DNA from 2 places in the Cryobacterium sandaracinum genome. Region 2 is predicted to be linked to the other one. Evidence: predicted binding sites of a transcription regulator. Region 2 holds the regulator's gene; the other holds the start of a gene.
The links. The regulator HrcA, encoded in region 2, represses chaperone genes, less so after heat shock. The targets are predictions, from matches to a motif close to TTNGCACTCGNNNNNNNCGAGTGCNAA.

Region 1 (11,118 bases), on a different contig from region 2:
GGCCGCGAGGGCTTTAGCCGCCGCGGTGAAGTCGGAGACCGTGGTGCCGTCGCCGGTTCCCCCAGAGACCTGGCGGAGGTGCTTGGAGATGGCCTCACCCGAGACGTCGTTGGCCGCGTAGGCGGCCAGCGCGACGAGCATGACGGCGTCGTAAGATTCTGCCGCGTAGCTGAAGTCGGTCAGGGTGGGGTCGATCTCCTTGAGACGATCGGTGAAGTCGCCGAGGGTTCCTACGTCGAGGCCGGGCAGCGTGCCCTTGGCACCGGTGATGATGCCGGCGTCGAAGTCCTTGCTGTAGTCGGACAGGTTGCCGTCCACGAAGTACAGGTTGCCACCGGGGAAGCCGGAGCCGACCAGTGCGGGGGTGATGACCTTGGCCTGGTCGAACGTGATCAGGGCGATCGCGTCGGGGTTGGCGGCGGTCACTTCGGAGATCTGAGCGGCGAAGTTGGAGTCACCCTCGTTGAACAGGGACGTGGCGACGACCTCGCCGCCCGCAGCCTCGAAGGCGGTCGTCGTGGACTCGGCCAGGCCGGTGCCGTAAGAGTCGTTGAGCACGATCAGGCCGAGGGTGCTGTTGCCGTCGTCGGCGATCTGGGTGCCCAGGACTTCACCCTGCAGCAGGTCGGACGGGGCGGTGCGCCAGTAGAGGTCCTTGTCGGCGTACTTCGTGAAGTCCGCCGAGGTGTTGGCCGGGGAGAACTGCACGACGCCCGCGCCGGTGATCTGGTCGATCACGGTCTTGGAGACGCCGGAGGATGCCGCGCCGATGATGGCGGAAACCTTCTGCGAGAGAAGGTCGGTCACCGAACCGGTCGCGGTGTCCGTCGTGGTGTCGCCGGAGTCACGGAAGATGGCCTCAACGGTCAATCCGAGGTTCGCGTCGTTGATGTCCTTGACGGCCAGGGCGACGCCGGCTTCTTCGGGCGGGCCGAGGAAGGCCAGGGCGCCACTCTGGGGAAGGATGGTGCCGACCTTCAGGGTCAGGTCACGGTCGCCGGCCGTGATGGCCTGGGCGTCTCCGCTCGCGGCGGGGGCTTCCGATGCAGCCGGCTCAGTGGTGTTGCTGCTGCAGCCGGTGAGCAGAAGTGCACTGACGCCGACCAAGGCGACTCCAGTGACGACTGCCCGAACTGAGCGGGAGGCCGAGGCCTTCGCGAATACGCTCATGTTGCTCCTTGGGACTAGGAATGAGAAATGACAGCGGTCGATTGACTGCCGTTCTGTCACATTATTGACAGGAATCGCGCGAAACAAGGCAACCGGGTTACATCCGTGTAACGCAGACCAAATCGTTACGATCGGCGGCCGGTGACGCCCTGATAAGCGATCTGTTGCGCATCGGCCAGCGCGGCCGCACATTCTCCCCAGGATGCGCAGGCGAACGCCCCGGTACTGACCTGGTCGAGAGCGGGCCTGATCGACGCCGCACCGTCGTCTCCGGCCCGTGCTGCGGCCAGGGCGCTCAAGACGACTCCGTCATAGGCTTCACCGCCGCCGGCAGTGTCGACCAGCCCTGGATCGAGGGTGCGCAGGCGCGCTGCGAAGCCGTCACTGGCGGCCAGCGGCGTGCCTCCGTTCGCGAAGTCGCCGAGCCACAGCAGTACCACCGGCGCCGCCGCGACGGCGGCCGCCAGATCGCCCGGCATCGGAACGGTGGCGTCCCACAGCACGACGTCGACGCCACGAGCCAACAAGTCGGTCAGCGACGTCGCCGGGTCGACGGCGGAGTCGCGGTGGATGATCTCGATCGGAGTCCCGAGAATTCGGCCCTGCTCGGTGATCTCCCGGGCGGCCAGTTCGGAGCCGGCCACCTGTGCCGCACCACTGGCCGCCGCCGGGCCCGTCATGGGGAACAGAGTTCCGAGGCGCACGGTCCCGTCACCGGACGGAGCCACCACGACGGACGCGGCGGCAGCGGGCTCGACTGAGGGCGGCGCGACCTCAGCCCTACATCCGGACAGCAGGAGCACGCAGGCCAGCGCCCCGACGAGGATGACGGGCAGGGAAGTCGACGCAGTGCGCATCCGGTGTCCTTTCACATACGAGGTGCGTCCCCGAGCGTAGCGGGGCTCAGACCGGTTCAAGGGACGCACGCCGGGGCGCGCGTCCGGTGAGGACCATGTCGGTCGTGAGAACGACCAGCGCCACCCAGACCAGTGCGAAACCGACCCAGCGCTCGGGCGGCATGGGCTCGAGCAGCACGAAGACGCCGACCAGGAACTGCAGGATCGGAGCGAAGTACTGGATCAGACCCATGTATGTCAGAGGCAGGCGCCGGGCCGCGGCGGCGAAGAACAACAGCGGCACAGCGGTCACAACACCTGCTGCCAGCAGCCCCACGGTATGCCAGATGGACACGCTTCCGAAGGTAAGACCGGAGACAGAGGCCACCACGATCAGCTGCACCACGGCGATGGGTGCGAGCCAGACCGTTTCGAGGGTGAGTCCGGCGACGGCATCGACGTCGCGGCCGACCCTTTTCTTGATCAATCCGTAGAATCCGAACGAGAACGCGAGGATGAGCGACACCCACGGCAGCGAGCCGTAGCCGACGGTGAGCACGACGACGGCCCCGAGGCTGATTCCCACGGCCACCCACTGCAGCAGGCGCAGCCTCTCGCGCAGCAGAATGACGCCGAGGAACACGGTCACGATCGGGTTGATGAAGTAGCCGAGGGCTGCCTCGACCACGTGGCCGCTGAGGGCGGCGAAGACGTAGGTCTGCCAGTTGACGAAGATCAGCAGGCCGGCCAGACCCATGGTGAACACGATGCGAGGCCTCCGCAGCAGCGCGAGGAAGGACTTCCACTTGCGCGTGACCGTGATCAGCAGTGCGCAGAACACCAGGGAGAAGAGAACCCGCCAGGCCACGATCTCGAAGGCACCACTGGGCGCGAGGAGCAGAAAGTAGAGCGGCAGCGTGCCCCAGAGGGCGTAGGCGAGGACCGCGTAGATCAGTCCCTTGCTCTGCTCCGACCGCGCCGGGCGGGCCGCGCGGATTTTCCCGGGTGGAAGAGCGTCTTGCGCCACAGCGGACCTTTCTTAACGACGAATCCCGGATGGCCAGGGCCATCCGGGATTCTACCGTTGCGTGGGTGTGGCTAGCGAACGACGACTGCGAGCACGTCGCGGGCCGACAGGACGAGGAGGTCCTCACCACCGAACTTGACTTCGGTTCCACCGTACTTGGAGTAGATCACCTTGTCGCCGACGGCGACGTCGAGTGGAATGCGGTTGCCGTTGTCGTCAATGCGGCCGGGGCCGACTGCGACAACTTCGCCCTCCTGGGGCTTTTCCTTGGCGGTGTCAGGAATGACCAGACCTGATGCGGTGGTCTGCTCTGCGTCGACCTGCTTGATGACGATGCGATCCTCGAGCGGCTTGATGGAGACCGACACGGTTGACCTCTTTCTTAGCTAAGACATAGTTAGCAGACTCACAGCGAGAGTGCCAAGACGAGTTTAGGGCGCATCTGGCACTCACGCAACGTGAGTGCCAGATGCGTCGTGTTGATAGGTTTACACGATGGAACGCTCAGAGCTCGTCGAGCTGTTATCGCCGGGCGGTTTGCGCCTGCTGGACTCGTTGCCGCCGTACGACGCGGCCGCCGACGTCGTGCGGGTGGTGAGCGAACTGCGCAAGGCCGGACACAGCCCCGAGCTGGTCACCGCGGTGCTCAGCCAGTCCCGGCTCCGAGCCAGGGCCGTGCCCAAGTTCGGCGAGTTCGCCGGCCGCATGCTGTTTACGGAGGCCGGCCTCGAGCAGGCCACCCGGCTGCGGGTGGCGGCGCTGCACGCCGGCCGCTTCGCGGGCGCGTCCCTGAACCGGGTCGTCGACCTCGGCTGCGGCATCGGAGGCGACGCCATGGCCCTGGCCGCCATGGACCTCACGGTGACGGGGGTGGACGCCGACGAGGTGACCGCGACCGTCGCCAGCTACAACCTGGCTCCGTTCGAGAACGCGAGCGTTCTGCACTCGTCCGCGGAAGACGTCGACCTGGCCGGCTTCGACGCCGCCTGGCTCGACCCGGCCCGGCGCACCGCCGGGCACTCCAACACCTCGCGCCTGACCCGGCCGGAGGACTACTCCCCGCACCTCGATTTTGTCTTCGGTCTCAGTGAGCGGATGCCCGTCGGCGTCAAGCTCGGGCCGGGCCACGACCGCGAGCTGATCCCCGCGGAAGCCGAGTCGCAGTGGGTCTCCGTGGACGGCAAGCTCGTGGAGATGGGGCTGTGGTTCGGAGCACTGGCGCGCGCCGGCATCCGTCGCTCCGCCCTGCTGCTCGGCCGGACCGGGATCCACGAACTGACCGCGCCCCACGACAGCACGGATGCCCCGGTGGGAGTGCTGGGCGACTACCTGTACGAGCCGGACGGCGCGATCATCCGTGCCCGTCTGATCGGGGACCTGGCCCGGTCGCTCGACGCGTCGATGCTGAGCGAGGGGATCGCGTATTTCACCTCCGAGACCCTGCAACGCACGCCCTTCGCCACCGCATTCCGGGTGCTCGAGGTGCTGCCGGTCGACGAGAAGAAGCTGCGGCTGGGCCTACAAGAACGCCGCATCGGCACTCTCGAGATCAAGAAACGCGGCGTGGACGTCGACCCGGCCACCCTGCGCACCCGACTGAAGCTCAAAGGCCCCGAGTCGGCGACGCTCGTGCTCACCCGGGCCGCCGGCCACCGGGTGGCTCTGCTGGTGGAGCGGATTCCGCCACTCGACTGAGGCCAGCGGCGAAGGACAGCATGGCTCAGCCGGGCACGACCGTCAGCACCTGTGTGACGATCAACACCCACCCGACCGCGAGGACCAGCCCGGCCAGCCCGGTCCACAGCCCGTAGGCCCACGCGGTGCCGGCACGGCGCTCGGTCACGCGGGCCATCACGGCCAGCACGACCGCGGCCAGGGAGAGCGCCGCACCCCAGACGCCGAAGACCGCGATCAGCAGCCCCAGCAGCCCGAAGACGAGCGATGCGATGGACAGCCCGCCCTGGCCTGCCTGCGCGGTCAGCTCGCTGTCGGTGTAGACGTACGGCACCCATTCGGTAGGGGCTGTGATGGTCGACGCGTAGTCCAGCTCCCCCGGAGCGGGCGCCGGAGGCCGGGTGAGGTCGACCCGGAAGTCATCGTTGCGGGACCAGTCCCGTTCCTCCCCAACCATCCCCGCTGCTATCTTCCGCTCAGTACGACGAGTTGGGGATGGTGGCGAAGAAGACAGACCAGATCACGATACTGACCAGTGCCAGACCGACGCCGATGAACCCCGTGATCAGCCCGGTCAGCCAGAAGCCCCTCGCCTGCGGCTCCTTCGACTTACCGAGGAAGCCCAGGACGACCGCGGCGGCGGGGATGAACAGTCCGAGGATGCCACCCACAATCGGGAGGAACACGATCGGCGAGCCGAGCACGCCGATAACGCCGGCGACCAGCGCCAAGATGCTGAAAATCGGCTGCTTCGCGGCGACCGCACCGAAGGGCGACGAATACGCGTCGCCATGGGCAGGCGCCTGGGTCACCGCCGGGGTGCCGTAGCCGGGCGGCGGGGTCGCGGCGCCGTAGGCGGGCGGGACGGAGGCCGGCGGGGTCGGGCCGTTGTACGCCGGCGGGGCGGCGGACGCCCCCTGCTCGTCGCGCGGGATATCGGGGACCTGCGGCACGTCAGGCACCTCCGGCACGCCGGGCACCTGGGGCACGTCAGGCACGCGGGGCACGTCAGAGTTGCTGGGGTTGTTGGAATCGCTCATGCGAATTCATTCCTTTCCGGACAACGGGGTGGCGTCGCTAATTGCATATCGGGTCACGGGTCATCGACGCGCGGAATTTCTGCCCGTGGCCACCGGGTCAGTAGGTATTGAGCAGGGTCGGGTCGTTCGCGATCGCGATCATCAACGGGATCAGCAGGACGACGGCCAGGAGCTGAGCCGCCAGGCCGGCGTAGCCGACAATGAGGCCGGCAATCGCGAGTCCCCGTCCCTTTTCTCCAGTCTTCCCGATCTGGCTCAGACTGATGTGGCCGGTGATGATGCCGACCAGGGAGATCCCGAGCACCGAGGTCACGAGCGACACAATGGACAGCACGTTGTACTTCTCGGACGGGCCCTGCGGCGCGTAGGACTGAGGGTAGCCCGGCTGGGCGTAGGCCGGAGCGGCCTGCGCCGCCGGCGGCTGGAACTTGGGCGGGTTAACCGGCGGCTCGTTGGGGTCGGTCATGTCGATTGCTCCTTCGGGAATGGTGCATCTGAGCTGCCAATCTGGCTCCCAGTCGGACAAGGTGTTGATCGCACGAACAAACGTCGCCTGCCGAAGCCAGAATACCCGTCCGGTGGCGAAATACCGGTGGGAGGGGGTTTCAGACCTGGATCTCGGAGACCGGAAGGGTGGAGTCCGCCCCGAACTCCAGTGACGAAGGCGCATGTCCGGCCATGATCAGCTGCGCCCCGAGGGCCGCGATCATGGCACCGTTGTCGGTGCAGAGCGACAGAGGCGGGATGCGCAGGGCGATGCCGGCGGCATCCGTGCGCTCCTGGGCCACCTGACGCAGCCGGGCGTTGGCGATCACGCCGCCCCCGAGCAGGAGCCTCGGCACACCGAGGTCGACGCAGGCCGCGACTGACTTGGTCAGGAGGATGTCGACGACCGCCTCTCGGAAACTGGCGGCCACGTCGGCCAGCGGCACCGACTCATCCGCGTCGCGTCTCTGCTCGACCCAGCGCGCGACCGAGGTCTTGAGCCCGGAGAACGAGAAGTCGTACCGGTGTTTCGCCATGTCCTTGGTCTGGCTGAGACCGCGGGGGAAACGGATGGCCGCGGGATTGCCTTCCCGCGCGGCCCGGTCGATCTGGGGTCCGCCCGGGTAGGGCAGGCCGAGCAGGCGGGCCACCTTGTCGAAGGCCTCGCCGGCCGCGTCGTCGATGGTCTCGCCGAGCAGTTCGACGTCGGAGACCAGATCGCGCACCAGCAGCAGTGAGGTGTGACCGCCGCTGACGAGGAGCGCAACGGTGGGGTATTCCAGCGGCTTCGTGGAGTCGTCTGCGCCGAGTCGAAGCACATCGGCCCCGACGTGACCGACGAGGTGGTTGACCGCGTAGATCGGTTTGCCGAGCGAGATGGCTAGTGCCTTGGCCGCGCCGACCCCGACCATGAGCGCGCCGGCCAGACCGGGGCCGCAGGTCACGGCCACCGCATCGATGTCCTTCAAACGGATGCCGGCCTCCAGCGCGGCCGCCCGGATCGCCGGAACGAGCTCCTCAAGGTGTGCGCGCGCGGCCACCTCCGGCACGACTCCGCCGTAGCGGGCGTGTTCGTCCATCGACGACGCGATCGTGTTGGAGAGCAGGGTGGTTCCGCGCACGATTCCGATTCCGGTCTCGTCGCAGGAGGTCTCGATGCCGAGCACGAGCGGGTTGGCGCGGTTCTGCGCGGTCATCGCGTTCAGGGTGGTCTGCGCGTTCAGGGCGGTCATTCGGTGGCCTCCAGTGCGGCCTCTGCCGGTGTCATCTGCATCTCGGCGTCAGGCACGTGCAGTCGCATCACGATCGCGTCGACGTTGTCGGGCTGGTAGTAGCCAGGGCGGATGCCCAACTCCTCGAAGCCGAGTCGGCGGTAGAGCTCCTGGGCCGGCGGGTTGTCGGCGCGCACCTCGAGGAACACCTCGCGCACGCCCCGCTTCCGGGCCTCGGCGATCAGGCTGAGCATCAGGGTTCGGCCGAGGCCGTGGCCGCGGGCCTCTTGGGTGACCGCGATGGTCTGAATGTCGCCCTCGCGCGCTCCCTGCAGGGCCTGCAGCCCGGCGTAGCCCTCGATCCGGTCGGGCTCATCGGGGGGGAAGGCCACCAGGTAGTAGCAGTTCGGGTTGACCACGTCCTGGGCCATCGCCTCGGCGGACCACGCGTCGTTGACGAAGATACGGGTCTCGAGCGCCATGATGGCGTCCACATCGGCGGCTCGGGCGCGCCGCAGCTGCCACATCATCAACTCACCCGTTTCGGGCCGTTGGACACGGTGACATCCGGCGAGCGCAGGTAGAGCGCCGTGTCGGCGGCGAACGGGCGCTGGTGGGCCCACATCAGCTCGGCAACCTGCCCCAGCTCCCCGGCGGACACGGCGACCGCGTCGAAGCGGGGCACCCCAGCGTGCGCCCAGCCGGGCTCCCGCAGCACGGCTGGCCGGGCCACACCAGGACCGTCGACCCGGATCGGGAGACCCACGGCATCCGCCCCGCTGTACACGGACCAGTTCACCTCGCGGCGACGGGCATCGGTGACGACGACGAGCGGGCCGGTGTGACCGGCCTGGTAGCGGCCGAAGGCGAGCGCATCGTGGCTGACGACGGGCACGAAGGGCACCCCGGCGCCCAGCGCGAAGACCCGCGCGGCGGCGATGCCCACACGGAGACCGGTGAAGGGGCCGGGACCCATGCCGCCGACCACCGCGGAGAGGCCGCTGATCGGCACGGCCGCGTCGCTGAGGCAGTCGGCGATCAGGCGGCCGACCACCTCGGCGTGGCGCATAGTGTCGTCGGTGGCGTGTTCGGCGATGACGCCTCGGGCGAGATCCACGACCGCGACGCTCGTTCCGGCGGAAGTATCGATGGCGAGAAGCACCTCACCAGCCTATTCGCTGTGTCCGATGCGCTGTGCCGCCGACGCGCTGTGCTGCCGATCCTGCTCCGCCAGGCCTGCTCGTCGGCCGCCCTGAACGAATTCGACGGAGATTTTGGGCTCTGGAGCCGGATCGGGCCCACTATGGGCCCGTAGGAGCAAAATCTCCGTCGAATTCGTTCGGCCAGCGGGGGCCGTGCGGGGTGACCGTGACCGTGCGCGGCTCGTCGAGGTCAAGCACCTCGGCCTCGTCGGCGACGACGGATGCGGCCGCCTGCGAGGCCCCGACGGGCCGTTCGATCTCGATATCGAGCCAGGAGTCGGCGATACCGTTGAGCATCCCGCGACCCCACTCGACCACGACGATCGACCGAACGAAATCGATGTCGAGGTCATCCAGCTCGAGGGCGCTTCCGAGCCGGTAGGCGTCGACGTGCACGAGCGGGGGTCCGCCGATCGTGCTGGGGTGGGTGCGGGCCAGCACGAAGGTGGGGCTGGTGACCGAGCCGCGCACCTGCAGACCCTCCCCCAGGCCGCGGGTGAAGGTCGTCTTTCCGGCGCCGAGGGGCCCGGTCAGCACGATCAGGTCGCCGGCCTGCAGCAGCCCCGCGACCGTGCGGCCGAACTCGTGCATGCTGTCGGCGTCGGGGATGACGGCGCGCATCAGCGCGAACCGCCGCCGGGCCGAACGCCGCCGCCGGGCCGCGTGCCGCCCGCCGCGCCGTCGACCGCGTTCCGGTAGCTGCGGGTAACCCGGCGGCCGATCCGGGTAACGATCTCGTAGTTGATGGTGCCGGCGGCGTCGGCCCAGTCGGTCGCGCTCGGCACACCGGTCTCCGGGTTGCCGAACAGTACGACCTCGTCGCCGACCGTCACGCGTTCCTGGCCGACGCTGACGACGAACTGATCCATCGCGATGCGCCCGACCAGCGGATGCGAGTGTCCAGAGATGTCGACCCACGCGGTTCCGGAGGCCTGGCGGGGCACGCCGTCCGCGTAGCCGAGTGGCACGAGGGCGAGGTAGCCGTCGACCGGTGCCCGCCACAGGTAGTCGTAGGACACCCCGGCCCCCGCAGCCACGCGGCGCACGGCGGCGACGCGCCCCCGCAGCGTCATCGCCGGGGTGAGGCCCAAATCCCGCGACGTCTGGTCCGCGAACGGCGACAGACCGTAGATGCCGATGCCCACCCGCACCATCGAGAAGCGGGCGGCCGGCACGCGCAGCGCCGCCGCGGTGGACGCCAGGTGGATCAGAGACGGGGCCAGCCCGGTGTCGGCGGCGAGAGCGACACCGCGTTCGAAGCGCTCGATCGCCTCGGCGTCGTCGACCGGGGACGCATTCGACAAGTGGCTGAAAATGCCGGTCACGGTCAGGCGGCCGGCCTGCTCGAGCTGGGCCGCCAGAGCGAACGTCTCGGCCCAGTCCGGTTCGTTCACGCCGTTGCGGTTGAGCCCGGTCTCGAGCTTGAGGTGCACGTCGGCCACGCGACCGAGAGCGGCGGCGGCCTCGGCGACCTGGCGCAGCTGCCGCGCCGAGGACAGCCCGAGGGTGATGCTCCGGGTGATGGCGACGGTGAAATCCGCATCCGGATCGTGCAGCCAGGCCAGGACGGGCGCGTCGATGCCGGCGGCCCGCAGCTCGAGCGCCTCGTCGACGTCGGCCACCCCGAGCCAGTCGGCGCCCGCGGCGAGCGCGGTGCGGGCGACCGGCACTGCCCCATGGCCGTAGGCGTTCGCCTTGACGACGGCCATCAGGTGCGGGGTGCCGGCCACTTGCCTGAGGTGCGCGACGTTGGCGTAGACCGCGCCCAGGTCGACGACGGCCTCGCGGTATCCGGTCATGCCCCGCCCTCCGCGACCACGAACGCACAGGCCACCCCGGCGTCGTGAGTCATGGTCAAGTGCACTGTGTCAATGCCGCGGGCCGTCAGTGCCGCCGCGGTAGCCCCGTGAAGCACGAATCCCGGGTTGCCGTGCGCGTCGGTCACGACGTCCATCTCCTGCCAGCTGGCACCGGCACTGTCGCCGAGCGCTTTGATCAGTGCCTCCTTGGCCGCGAAGCGCGCGGCCAAGGAGTGCATCGGCAACCCGCGCTCGGCTTCCGTGAAAAGCCGCGGAATAAGCCCAGGCGTGCGCAAGACCTGCCGTTCGAAGCGAGCGAGGTCGACGATGTCGACCCCGATGCCCCGGATCATCCGGTCAACCCTTGCACCCTGTGCTGCACCCTCCGGCTACTCCGACTCGAGGACTGGCGCTACTCGACCGTGACGGACTTCGCCAGGTTGCGCGGCTGGTCGACGTCGAGGCCCTTCACCGTGGCGAGTTCCATGGCGAAAATCTGCAGCGGCACGACCGCGAGGAGCGGTTCGAACAGCGGCGAGGCCAGCGGGATGCGGATGACGGTGTCCGCGAACGGCAGCACCGCGACATCCCCTTCTTCGGCGATCGCGATGATGCGCGCGCCGCGGGCTCGGATCTCCTGGATGTTCGAGACCACCTTGGGGTGCAGGTGCGC
Region 2 (11,118 bases):
CAGCAGGAGTTCCTCGAGGGCGCTGTGCCCGGCTGTCTCGGCCTGGCCCTGGGCCACCTGCGGGCAGAGCACGATATCGCCGAGCAGCCCCGGCGGGGTCTCGGCGTCTTCGGTGCCCGGGCGCAATTCGTCCATCGGGAAGCTGAGCACGTCGGTGGGGCCCGGCTCATCCATCCATTGCACGTGCAGCTGCTCCATCGCACCCTCGTCGACGAGGACGATCGCCAGTTCGGCGTCAGAGTGCACGTGCATGGAGTCCAGAGCGTAGGCGGCCAGACGCAGGATGGCGGCCTCATCGACCGGGATAGTCGATTCGTTGTTGATTTCGATGCTCAAGAGGATCTCCGTTTCGGAAGGCGGTCGCGGGGAGTGTTGGGGCGGCCGGGTCCGCGACCTGCGAATTCCCGCGCCTGATCGCTTTCGTAGCGCTCGGCCTGCTTCTGCGCGTCGTATGCGGTCCAGGCGTCGACGATCCGGCCGACCAGGGAGTGCCGCACGACGTCGGCACTGCTCAGACGCACGAAACGGATGTCGTCGACCCCGTCGAGCACCCGGCTCACCAAGCGCAGCCCGCTCGAGCCCGCCGGAAGGTCAATCTGAGTGATGTCCCCGGTCACGACCATTTTCGAGCCGAACCCCAACCGGGTGAGGAACATCTTCATCTGTTCGGCAGTGGTGTTCTGCGCCTCATCGAGCACGACAAAGGAGGAGTTGAGCGTGCGGCCGCGCATATAGGCGAGCGGGGCCACCTCGATGGTTCCGGCTGCGAGCAGTTTGGGCACGAGTTCCGGGTCCATCATCTCGTTCAGGGCGTCGTACAGGGGGCGCAGGTACGGGTCGATCTTCTCGGTGAGGCTGCCCGGCAAGAAGCCGAGTCGTTCCCCGGCCTCGACGGCCGGGCGGGTGAGGATGATCCGTTCGACCTCCTTGCGCTGCAGCGCCTGCACGGCCTTGGCCATTGCCAGGTAGGTCTTGCCGGTTCCGGCCGGCCCGATCCCGAACACGATGGTGTCGGTGTCGATGGCGTCCACGTATTCCTTCTGCCCGATGGTCTTGGGGCGGATGCTCTTGCCGCGGGAGCTGAGGATGGCCGGGCCCAGACGTTCGGAAGGGCTCGTGGAGCTGTCCGTGTCGAGCATCCGTGAGGAGGTGCTCACCTCGGACTCGGCGAGGTCACGCCCGCCGCGCACCATGAGCAGGAGCTCCTCGATCAGGCGACGCGCCGCCTCGACGTGCTCGGTCTCACCGATCAGGGTGACCTCGTTGCCGCGCACGTGCACGCTGACGCCGGGGTGTTCCTTCTCGACGGCGGCGAGCAGACGGTCGTCGGCGCCGAGCAGGCGCACCATGGCAATGCCGTCGACCGTGATGTGTACCTCGGCCTGGCCCGGCCCGGGCTCACCGGAAACCAAGCGTTCCCTCCCCGAGGGTTCCGCCGGCGGCCTGCGGAGCGAGCAGGTGAGCGTGGACGTGGAAAACGGTCTGCCCGACGCTGGCGCCGGTATTGAACACGAGCCGAAACTGGCCGTTGGACAGCCGGGCCGCCACAGCATCCGCCACCTCGATGAGTTCGGTCAGCAGCCCGGGGTCTCCGGCCGCGAGCTCGACCACGTTGCTGTACTCGGATGTTTTCGGCGTGATGACGACATGCACGGGCGCCTGCGGGGCGATGTCGGTGAAGGCGATGATCCGTTCGGTTTCGGCGACGATGGTCGCCGGAACCTCGCGCGCGGCGATGCGAGTGAAGATGGACGGTTCTTGGCCGGTGGAAGACATATCTCTATCTTAAGCTCACGCGCTACCAGCGGCCGAGCGTCACGTTCAGGATGGAGAGGGCGGCCGGGCCGGCGGTGGAGGTGCGCAGCACATTGTCGCCCAGGCGCACCCGGGTGGCGCCTGCCTGCTCGAGCAGGGTCAGCTCGGCCGGGGAGATGCCGCCCTCGGGTCCGACGACGAGCAGGATATCCCGGTCGTCGGTCGGCGCCGCCTGCGAGGTCAACCGTTCGCTCGCGGTGGGCTCCAGCAGCAGCATCCGGGTAGTGCCGGCCAGCTCGGCCAGCATTTTGGTGCTCGCCGGTTCCCCGACCGTGGGCAGCCACGCGCGAATCGACTGTTTCGAGGCCTCGCGCACGATGCTGGACCAGCGATCCCGGCCCTTCTTGATTTTGGCTCCCTCCCAGCGCGTCACGGAGCGGGATGCGGCCCACGGGATCACCCCGTCGATGCCGAGCTCCGTGGCCGCCTGCACAGCCAGTTCGTCCCGGTCTCCCTTGGCGAGAGCCTGGACCAGACGGATGCGCGGCGTCAGCAGCGCGGTCACGGTCACCGTCTCGACGCGCAGGGTCAGCAGCCGCGCATCTGCGTCAACGACGGTGGCGGCGAGCATGAGCCCGGCCCCGTTCCCGATCTGCAGGCGCTCGCCCGGGCGCACCCGGCTGACGGTGACCGCGTGCCGGGCCTCGGCGCCACCGATGCCGACGACCGCCCCCGGCACGCAATCGGCGGCGTGGAGCGCCTCATCGATGAAGAAGTGTGCCATCGACGCCTAGCCGCGAAACCGATCGCGCAGCTTGGCGAAAAGTCCCTGCTGAAAGGCGCTGAGGGCAGGAACCGGCGCCTTGTGGCGGGCCGCAAAGGCCTCGATCAGCTCCCGCTCCTTGTGGTCGAGACGGGTCGGTGTGACCACGTGCACGCCGACCTTCAGGTCGCCGCGTCCGTTCCCGCGCAGACGGGTTACGCCGCGGTCCTTGACCGTGATGATCTCGGCGCTCTGCGTGCCCGGCCTGAGCTCGACCTCGATGTCGCCATCGAGCGCCTTGACGGTCGCGGATCTGCCGAGGATGGCATCCGTCATCGGCACCTCGAGGGTGCAGAGCAGGTCGTCGCCGTCACGGCTGAACACGTCGTGGTGGCGCACCTTCATCTCAAGGTAGAGGTCGCCGTTGGGACCGCCGGCCGGACCGGCCTCGCCGCTGCCGGGCATCTGCAGGCGCAGGCCCGTGTCGACCCCCGCCGGGATGTCGACGGGGACCGTGCGACGCGCTCGCACGCGGCCCTGGCCCTGGCAGGTGACGCAGGGAGTGGCGATGATCGTGCCGTAGCCGCGGCAGGAACCGCAGGGGCTGCTCGTCATGACATTGCCGAGCAGCGACCGCACGGCGCGCTGGATGGTGCCGGTGCCGTGGCAGATGTCGCAGGTGACGGGCGCGGTGCCCGGCTGGCAGCACGTGCCGCTGCAGGTCGCGCACATGATGGCCGTGTCGACCTCGAGCTCCCGGTGCGTGCCGAAGATGATCTCATCGAGGTCGAGGTCGACCCGGATCAGGGCATCCTGGCCGCGCTCACGGCGCGACCGAGGCCCGCGGCTGGATCCCCCGCCGCCGAAGAAGGTCTCGAAAATGTCGCCGAAGTTGCCGAAGTTGCCGTCGAAACCGGCGCCTCCGCCGCCGCCCGAGCGGCCGTTGCCGCCACGGTCGTAGTTGTCGCGTTGCTTGACGTCGCTGAGCACGTCGTAGGCGTGCGTGACGGATTTGAAGCGCTCGGATGCATCCGCGCCCGGGTTCACGTCGGGGTGCAGCTGCCGGGCCAGCCTGCGGTAGGCCTTCTTGATCTCGTCGGTCGAGGCGTCGCGGGCAACGCCGAGTACTTCGTAATGGTCAGCCAAAGCTGGCTCTCCTAGGTCTGTTCTGAAATGTGGTGTTCCGCCGGCTTCTCGGCCGAGGGGAACTGGTCAATTCTCGCCGAGAAGGCGTGAAAGGTAGCGGGCGACCGCACGGACGGCCGCCATGTTGTTCGAGTAGTCCATCCGAGTGGGGCCGAGTACGCCGAGGCGCGCCAGGTTGCCGCCCTGCGAGGAGTAGCCGCTGGTGAGCACGGATGTCTCGGCCAGACCGAACGGGGCATTCTCCCGGCCGATACTGACGGACACGCCGTGCTGGTCAGAGGCCATCTCGCCGAACAGCCGCAGAAGCACGACCTGTTCCTCGATGGCCTCGAGCACCGGGAAAATGCTGCCGGTGAAGTCTTCCTCGGTGCGCACGAGGTTGGCGGCGCCGGCCATCACGAGCCGGTCCTGCCTGTTCGCGCCGACCTGGTCCCGCAGGGTGCCGGTGATCAGATCCACCGCCTCCTGCTGCTCGAGCGGGCCGAGGCCGGAGCCGGCGGTGAGAGAGCTGCCGGTAAGGGTGCTGGCGGCCTCGCTCATGCCCAGCCCGACCAGAGCAGAATTCAACCGGGTGCGCAGTTCGATCAGAACGGGTTCAGCCAGAGGCCGGGGCAGGTCGACGACGCGTTGCTCGACCCGTCCGGCATCCGTGATCAGAACCGACAGGAGGCGAGTCTCGGACAGGGGCACCAGTTCGATGTGGCGCACCTTCGCGCGGGACAGCGACGGATACTGCACCAGGGCGACCTGATGGGTGAGCTGCGAGAGCAGCCGCACGCTGCGGGCCAGCACCTCGTCAAGGTCGGCCGACTGACCGAGGAACGTCTCGATGGCTTGGCGCTGCGCCGCCGAGAGCGGGCGCAGATCGGCGAGATGGTCGACGAACAGGCGGTAGCCCTTATCGGTGGGGATGCGGCCCGACGAGGTATGCGGAGCCGCGATCAACTCTTCCTCTTCGAGCAGGGCCATGTCGTTGCGGATCGTGGCCGCCGAGACCCCGAAGGAATGCCGGTCGACGATAGATTTGGAACCGACGGGTTCGCGGGAGGCTACATAGTCCTGAACGATCACACGCAGGACTTCGAGACTGCGATCGGACACCATGGCGCTCGCCTCCTCCCAGCGTCGCGAGTGCAGCATCGATTGGCACTCGCGGTATGTGACTGCCAATCATACCGCGACCGGCTGGGCTTACCCATTGCTCCCCAATGTTGGGGCGCAGTAACTTAGGCATGTAGCACCTCTTCCCCGGTGCACTGAAAGGCATGATCATGAGTAATTTCACTGGTCCCGGACCCGATGATCCGTACCAGGGCCAACGGCCGCCGCAACCGCCCTACCAGCCTGCCGCCCCGGGACCGTCGGCACCCCTGACGGAGGCGGATGACCGCCAATGGGCGTCCCTCGCACATCTGGGCGGGATCCTCATGTTCGTGCCGTCCCTGGTGCTGTGGCTGCTCTTCAAGGACCGCGGACCTCTGACCAGCGTCGAGGCGAAGGAAGCGCTCAACTTTCAGATCACGCTTCTGATCGGCTACTTCGCGATCAACTTTTTTGCGACGGTTATCGGCTTCCTCACATTCGGCATCGGCGGCGTCATCGGCGGTCTCGCCTGGGTGCTGTACATCCTCGGTGTTGTCTTCTCGGTGCTCGGCTACCTCCAGGCGAAGGACGGCAACCACTACCGGTACCCGTTCGCCCTGCGCCTGATCAAGTAGCCCGGCGCACTCGGTTTTTCTTCAGAAGGAGCACCAATGACCAATTCCACCCCACCACCGCCGCCCAACCCGAACCAGGCTCCCACCCCGATGAACCCGGCCGACGAAAAACTGTGGGCCACCCTCGTGCACGTCGGCGGCATTCTGTTCTATTTCGTGCCGGCCCTGATCGGCTACATCGTGCTCAAGGACCGCGGCCCGTTCATCCGGGCACACACCGCGACCGCACTGAACTTCCAGCTCACGCTCCTGATCGCCTACGCGGTCGGCGGCGTCCTGACGATCATCCTCGTCGGCTACCTCGTTCTCCTGGCTGCCTCCGTTCTGATGGTCGTGTTCGGCATCATGGCCGCCTTGGCCGCAAACCGGGGCGAGTACTACACGTATCCGCTGTCGATCAAGTTCGTGAACTGAGTTCAGTCGGCGAGCAGGCGGCGCACGACGGCATCCGCCAGGAGGCGTCCTCTGAGGGTCAGTTCGATCGAACCGAAGAGGGCTGCTTTCGCGTCGATGAGTTCGTCGGCGATGAGTCCCGCCACCTCGTGGCGCCTGAGCGGGCTGAGCGAGTCGATGGGGATACCCTCGCGGATTCGGGTGAGCAAGAGCACCCGCTCCACCTCCTGAGTGGCCGCATCGAGGGTCTCCCGCCCGGCAGCCGGTGAGTCGCCGGCGCGAATCCGATCGCCGTAGGCCGACGGATGCTTGACGTTCCACCAGCGCACCCCACCGATGTGGCTGTGGGCTCCGGGCCCCACACCCCACCAGTCCTGGCTGCGCCAGTAGGCGAGGTTGTGGCGCGAGCGGTGCGCGTCATCCGTCGCCCAGTTGCTGACCTCATACCAGCCGTAGCCTGCCGAGGACAGTAGGTCGTCGGCCAGCTCATAGAACTCGGCCTGAACGTCGTCATCGACAGGGGCCAGTTCGCCGCGCTTGATCTGGCGGGCCAGCTTGGTGCCCTCCTCGACGATAAGCGAGTAGGCGCTGACGTGGGTGGGAGCCTGCCGGATGGCGTGCTCGAGGCTGGTGCGCCAATCGACGAGGGTCTCCCCCGGTGTGCCGTAGATCAGGTCGAGGGACACGTCGAGGCCGGCCTCGCGCGCCCACTGCACCACAAGCGGCACCCGCTCGGGGTCGTGGGTGCGCTCGAGGGTGGCCAGCACGCTCGGTACCGCGGACTGCATGCCGAAGGACACCCGGGTGAAGCCGGAGTCGGCGAGGCGGCCGAGGTAAGCGGCGTCGACGGAGTCGGGGTTCGCCTCGGTGGTCACCTCGGCGCCGGGTGCGATCCCCCAGGTGGAGCGCACGGCCTCCAGCATCCGCACCAGGTCGTCGGCCGGGAGCAGGGTGGGGGTGCCGCCGCCGAAGAAGACGGTCGCCGCCTGGCGGGCCGGCACGCCCGACTGAGTCAGGATCCGGCCAGCCGACTGGACCTCGGTGATCGCCTGGCCGGCATAGTCATGCTGGCTTGCGCCCCGCAACTCGGTGGCGGTATAGGTGTTGAAGTCGCAGTAGCCGCAGCGGACCCGGCAGAACGGCACGTGCAGGTAGACGCCGAAATCGCGCTGGGCTGCTCCCACGGCGGCCGAGGCCGGCAGCAGTCCGTCGCTGGGTGCGGAGTCGCCGAGGGGAAGGGCACTGCCCATGCGGTTAGACCGCGCCGATCGGATGCAGCGCGCGTAGGTACCGAGCGGTGATTTTGGCCTGTTGCCGCCGCACGAACGGCCAGCCCAGCCGGTAGAACCAGTTGCCGGGGCGGGAGAAGGCGCGGATGGTCAGCCAGACCGAGTCGTCCTCGCGTCTGTCGACGATGAACGATTCCTCGCCGCTGGCCGGGTGCCCGGCCATGGTGCCGTATGCGAAGCCGAGGCGGTCGGGTTCATCGATCACGTAGACCACGCGCACGGGGGCATCGATGGTGAAGGGGCCTAACTTGCTCGTGAGGTGCGCGGACATGCCGTTGACGATGTAGGGCGTGCCGTCCTCGGCGAAGACGGCCTCGTCCGGCTCGGGCTTCTGGTCGCGGGCGGCCTGGCCGTCGGCGTCGAAGACGAGTCCCGTGTACTGCTGGCCGGTGCCGTCCAGCAGGTCGGTGACGGTCATTCCGCTCCCCCGCTGCACGCCCCAGGTCATCAGCGACTTCGAGGCCAGCTGGAAGCGCTCCTCACCGCTGCCAAGGCGCACGGTGCGCTCGAGGGGCCGGTAGCCCTTGGGTGGGAACCGGAGCAGGTCAGGGGCGAGGGTGCCGCCGATGGACGCGTAGGTGACGGCGGTATCGGTGAAGGTGGCGCGGCGCATCCGTCTACTTCTTCTTCGGGGGCTCGTCACCGGACAGGGCGGCGATGAACGCCTCCTGGGGAACCTCGACCCGGCCGACCATCTTCATGCGCTTCTTGCCCTCCTTCTGCTTCTCCAGCAGCTTGCGCTTGCGGGAGATGTCGCCGCCGTAGCACTTGGCGAGAACATCCTTGCGGATGGCACTGATGGACTCGCGGGCGATGATGCGGGCGCCGATCGCGGCCTGGATGGGCACGTCGAACTGCTGGCGCGGGATGAGCTTGCGCAGCCTTCCCGTCATCAGCACGCCGTAGTCGTAGGCCTTGTCGCGGTGCACAATCGCGCTGAACGCGTCGACCTGTTCGCCCTGCAGCAGGATGTCGACCTTGACCAGGTCGGCCTCCTGAGAGCCGATGGGTTCGTAGTCGAGCGAGCCGTAGCCGGCGGTGCGGCTCTTGAGATTGTCGAAGAAGTCGAACACGATCTCACCGAGCGGCATCGTGTAGCGGATCTCGACCCGGTCCTCGCCGAGGTAGTCCATGCCGAGCAGGGTGCCGCGGCGGCTCTGGCAGAGTTCCATGATCACGCCGACGTAGTCCTTGGGTGCGAGGATGGCCGCCTTCACGATCGGCTCCTCGACCTTGGCGATCTTCCCGTTCGGGAACTCGCTCGGGTTGGTGACCGTGACAGACTTCTTGTCGTCGGTGGTGACCTCGTAGATCACGCTGGGCGCCGTGGTGATCAGGTCGAGGCCGAACTCTCGGTCGAGCCGCTCGGTGATGATTTCCAGGTGCAGCAGCCCGAGGAAACCACAGCGGAAACCGAAACCGAGGGCGACGGATGTCTCGGGCTCGTACACGAGGGACGCGTCGGAGAGCTTGAGCTTGTCGAGGGCCTCCCGGAGGGCCGGGTAGTCGCTGCCGTCGATCGGGTAGAGGCCCGAGAAGACCATGGGCTTCGGCTCGGTGTAGCCCGGCAGGGCGACGGTGGCGGGGCGGAGCGCGGTGGTCACCGTGTCGCCGACCTTCGACTGGCGCACATCCTTCACGCCCGTGATCAGGTAGCCGACCTCGCCGACGCCGAGGCCCTTGCTGGTGGTGGGCTCGGGCGAGGTGACGCCGATCTCGAGGATCTCGTGCGTGGCACGGGTCGACATCATCTGGATCTTCTCGCGCGGGCCCAGCTTGCCGTCGATCATGCGCACATAGGTGACGACGCCACGGTAGCTGTCGTAGACCGAGTCGAAGATCATCGCGCGGGCCGGGGCGGCCGGGTCGCCGACCGGAGCCGGGATGAGGCGGGTGGCGCGGTCGAGGAGTTCGGCGACACCGACACCGGTCTTGCCGGAAACCCGGAGCACGTCGTCGGGACTGCCACCGATCAGGCTGGCGAGCTCCTTCGCGTACTTGTCGGGGTCGGCAGCCGGCAGGTCGATCTTGTTCAGCACCGGGATGATGGTGAGGTCGTTCTCCAGCGCCAGGTAGAGGTTGGCGAGGGTCTGCGCCTCGATCCCCTGGGCGGCGTCGACGAGGAGGATTGCTCCCTCGCACGCGGCCAGGCTGCGAGACACCTCGTAGGTGAAGTCCACGTGGCCGGGGGTGTCGATCATGTTCAGGGCGTAGGTCTGCCCGTCGAGTTCCCACGGCATACGAACGGCCTGGCTTTTGATGGTGATGCCGCGCTCGCGCTCGATGTCCATCCGGTCAAGGTATTGGGCGCGCATCGAACGGTCATCGACGACGCCGGTGATCTGCAGCATCCGGTCGGCCAACGTGGACTTGCCGTGGTCGATGTGGGCGATGATGCAGAAATTGCGGATGAACTCGGGCGGGGTGGCGGCCGGTTCAAGCGCCGTGAGGGGTCTCGGTGACATGGTCTGACAATTCTCCCATAGGTGGCTGGGTCCCGGTTTCGCCGTTGCCGCGCATCGTTCCAGGCTTGCGCGCGGGAGCGCATCGTTCCAGGCTTGCGCGCGGGAACGGCCGCGCCCGGCGGCTCGCAGCGAACCACTGCCGTGAACCACTGCCGTGGCTCTTCGGCGGGTAGTGTGGCCAATTCAGGAGATCCGACCGGGCGAGGCCGGACATCCGCACCGGTTCCGCACTGGTCCGCGGTGGCCCGGCCACCCGTGCGACGGATGTCCTGAGTTGGCCACAGACGCAGCGCCCGGCCGAGCACTCACCCACGGAAGAGCCAGAAGTGATTGACGCGAACCGGGTGCTGTCACTGCTGATCTGGTGCGGCTACTCCCTGATGTCTATCATCGGTATCGCCGTCACCCTCTCGTGCGGCTGCTCACCAGGAGGAATGAATGACACCCGCCGTCCCGGTTCTTTTCGTGCACGGGATCCGCACGTCGGGCACCATGTGGCGACGACAGCTGTCCATGCTGGGCGAGGCCGGGCATCCGGCACTCGCGATCGATCTGCCGGGGCACGGCGCCCGCATGGACGAAACGTTCACCGTGGCGGGCGCCCTGGCCGCCATCGACGAGGGCGTCGCTGCTCTGGGCGGCCGGGTGCTGCTGGTCGGCGTCTCCCTCGGCGGCTACTACGCCATCGAGTACGCCGCGCGCCACCCGCAGAAGGTGGCCGGGCTGGTCGCCGCGGGAAGCTGCGCGCTCCCGGCCGGCTGGCTGCTGGACGCCTACCGGGGCCTGGCCCGGCTGATCCGCCGACTGCCCGACCAGGGACTGTGGCTCCACACCACACTCGTGCGGGTGCTCCTTCCATCGGCAGGGGCCGCCGACACGCTCGCCGGCGGTGTGCCGCTGACGGTGATGGATGCCGGGCTCGGCGCCACCGGCAGCCTCCGCCCGCTGGACAGCCTGGCTCGCTATCCCGGCCCGGTGTGGCTGGTCAACGGTTCTCTGGATCAGTTCCGGCTGCATGAGCGCCGCTTCCTCGCCGCCTGCCAGGACGGGCGCCTCGTGATCGTCCCCCGGGCGTCGCACCTCGTCAGCCTGGCCCAACCGGAACGCTTCGCCGCGGTGCTGAGCGGCATCCTCACGGAGGTTGCGATCGACTGGCCCGGGCCGATTGTCGACCTGAGCGAATAGCTGGTATCGTTGCCTGTTGGCTTGCGTGTTGGGTCCCACCCCACACGATAATTGCCGTACGGCGCCCTCTACCGCCAAGCGGCCCATCCGAAAAAGAATCTAACGAAAGCGTATAAACGTGGCAAACATCAAGTCGCAGATCAAGCGTATCGGCACCAACAAAAAGGCCCAGGAGCGCAACAAGTCGGTCAAGAGCGAGTTCAAGCGCGCTGTCCGCGCGACGCGCCTGGCGATCGCCGCGGGCGACAAGGACAAGGCTGTTGCCAGCCTCGCCGTTGCTTCGAAAAAGCTCGACAAGGCCGTCAGCAAGGGCGTCATCCACCAGAACCAGGCCGCGAACAAGAAGTCCGCGATCGCCAAGTCGGTCAACGCCCTCGTCTAGTCTGCGCCTGACCGGGATTAGG

Region 1: a site for HrcA is predicted at 3,476-3,502, ahead of groES (co-chaperone GroES). Genes of this name have one in related genera too.

Annotation. Positions count from the first base shown of each region.
Region 1 is NZ_SOGO01000021.1:129,786-140,903, reverse strand. It holds gene E3T25_RS07215 (ABC transporter substrate-binding protein) at 1-1,170, opposite strand, end outside; gene E3T25_RS07210 (ABC transporter substrate-binding protein) at 1,296-2,027, opposite strand; gene rarD (EamA family transporter RarD) at 2,074-3,003, opposite strand; gene groES (co-chaperone GroES) at 3,105-3,401, opposite strand; gene E3T25_RS07195 (class I SAM-dependent methyltransferase) at 3,529-4,728, shown strand; gene E3T25_RS07190 (DUF4190 domain-containing protein) at 4,754-5,164, opposite strand; gene E3T25_RS07185 (DUF4190 domain-containing protein) at 5,184-5,747, opposite strand; gene E3T25_RS16720 (DUF4190 domain-containing protein) at 5,845-6,213, opposite strand; gene tsaD (tRNA (adenosine(37)-N6)-threonylcarbamoyltransferase complex transferase subunit TsaD) at 6,353-7,465, opposite strand; gene rimI (ribosomal protein S18-alanine N-acetyltransferase) at 7,462-7,974, opposite strand; gene tsaB (tRNA (adenosine(37)-N6)-threonylcarbamoyltransferase complex dimerization subunit type 1 TsaB) at 7,974-8,606, opposite strand; gene tsaE (tRNA (adenosine(37)-N6)-threonylcarbamoyltransferase complex ATPase subunit type 1 TsaE) at 8,746-9,267, opposite strand; gene alr (alanine racemase) at 9,267-10,445, opposite strand; gene E3T25_RS07150 (holo-ACP synthase) at 10,442-10,798, opposite strand; gene glmS (glutamine--fructose-6-phosphate transaminase (isomerizing)) at 10,858-11,118, opposite strand, start outside.
Region 2 is NZ_SOGO01000038.1:103,901-115,018, forward strand. It holds gene ybeY (rRNA maturation RNase YbeY) at 1-336, opposite strand, end outside; gene E3T25_RS14250 (PhoH family protein) at 333-1,349, opposite strand; gene E3T25_RS14255 (HIT domain-containing protein) at 1,399-1,776, opposite strand; gene E3T25_RS14260 (16S rRNA (uracil(1498)-N(3))-methyltransferase) at 1,799-2,539, opposite strand; gene dnaJ (molecular chaperone DnaJ) at 2,546-3,664, opposite strand; gene hrcA (heat-inducible transcriptional repressor HrcA) at 3,731-4,768, opposite strand; gene E3T25_RS14275 (DUF4870 domain-containing protein) at 4,936-5,382, shown strand; gene E3T25_RS14280 (DUF4870 domain-containing protein) at 5,419-5,796, shown strand; gene hemW (radical SAM family heme chaperone HemW) at 5,799-7,025, opposite strand; gene E3T25_RS14290 (DUF1990 family protein) at 7,030-7,677, opposite strand; gene lepA (translation elongation factor 4) at 7,682-9,529, opposite strand; gene E3T25_RS14300 (alpha/beta fold hydrolase) at 9,968-10,714, shown strand; gene rpsT (30S ribosomal protein S20) at 10,833-11,096, shown strand.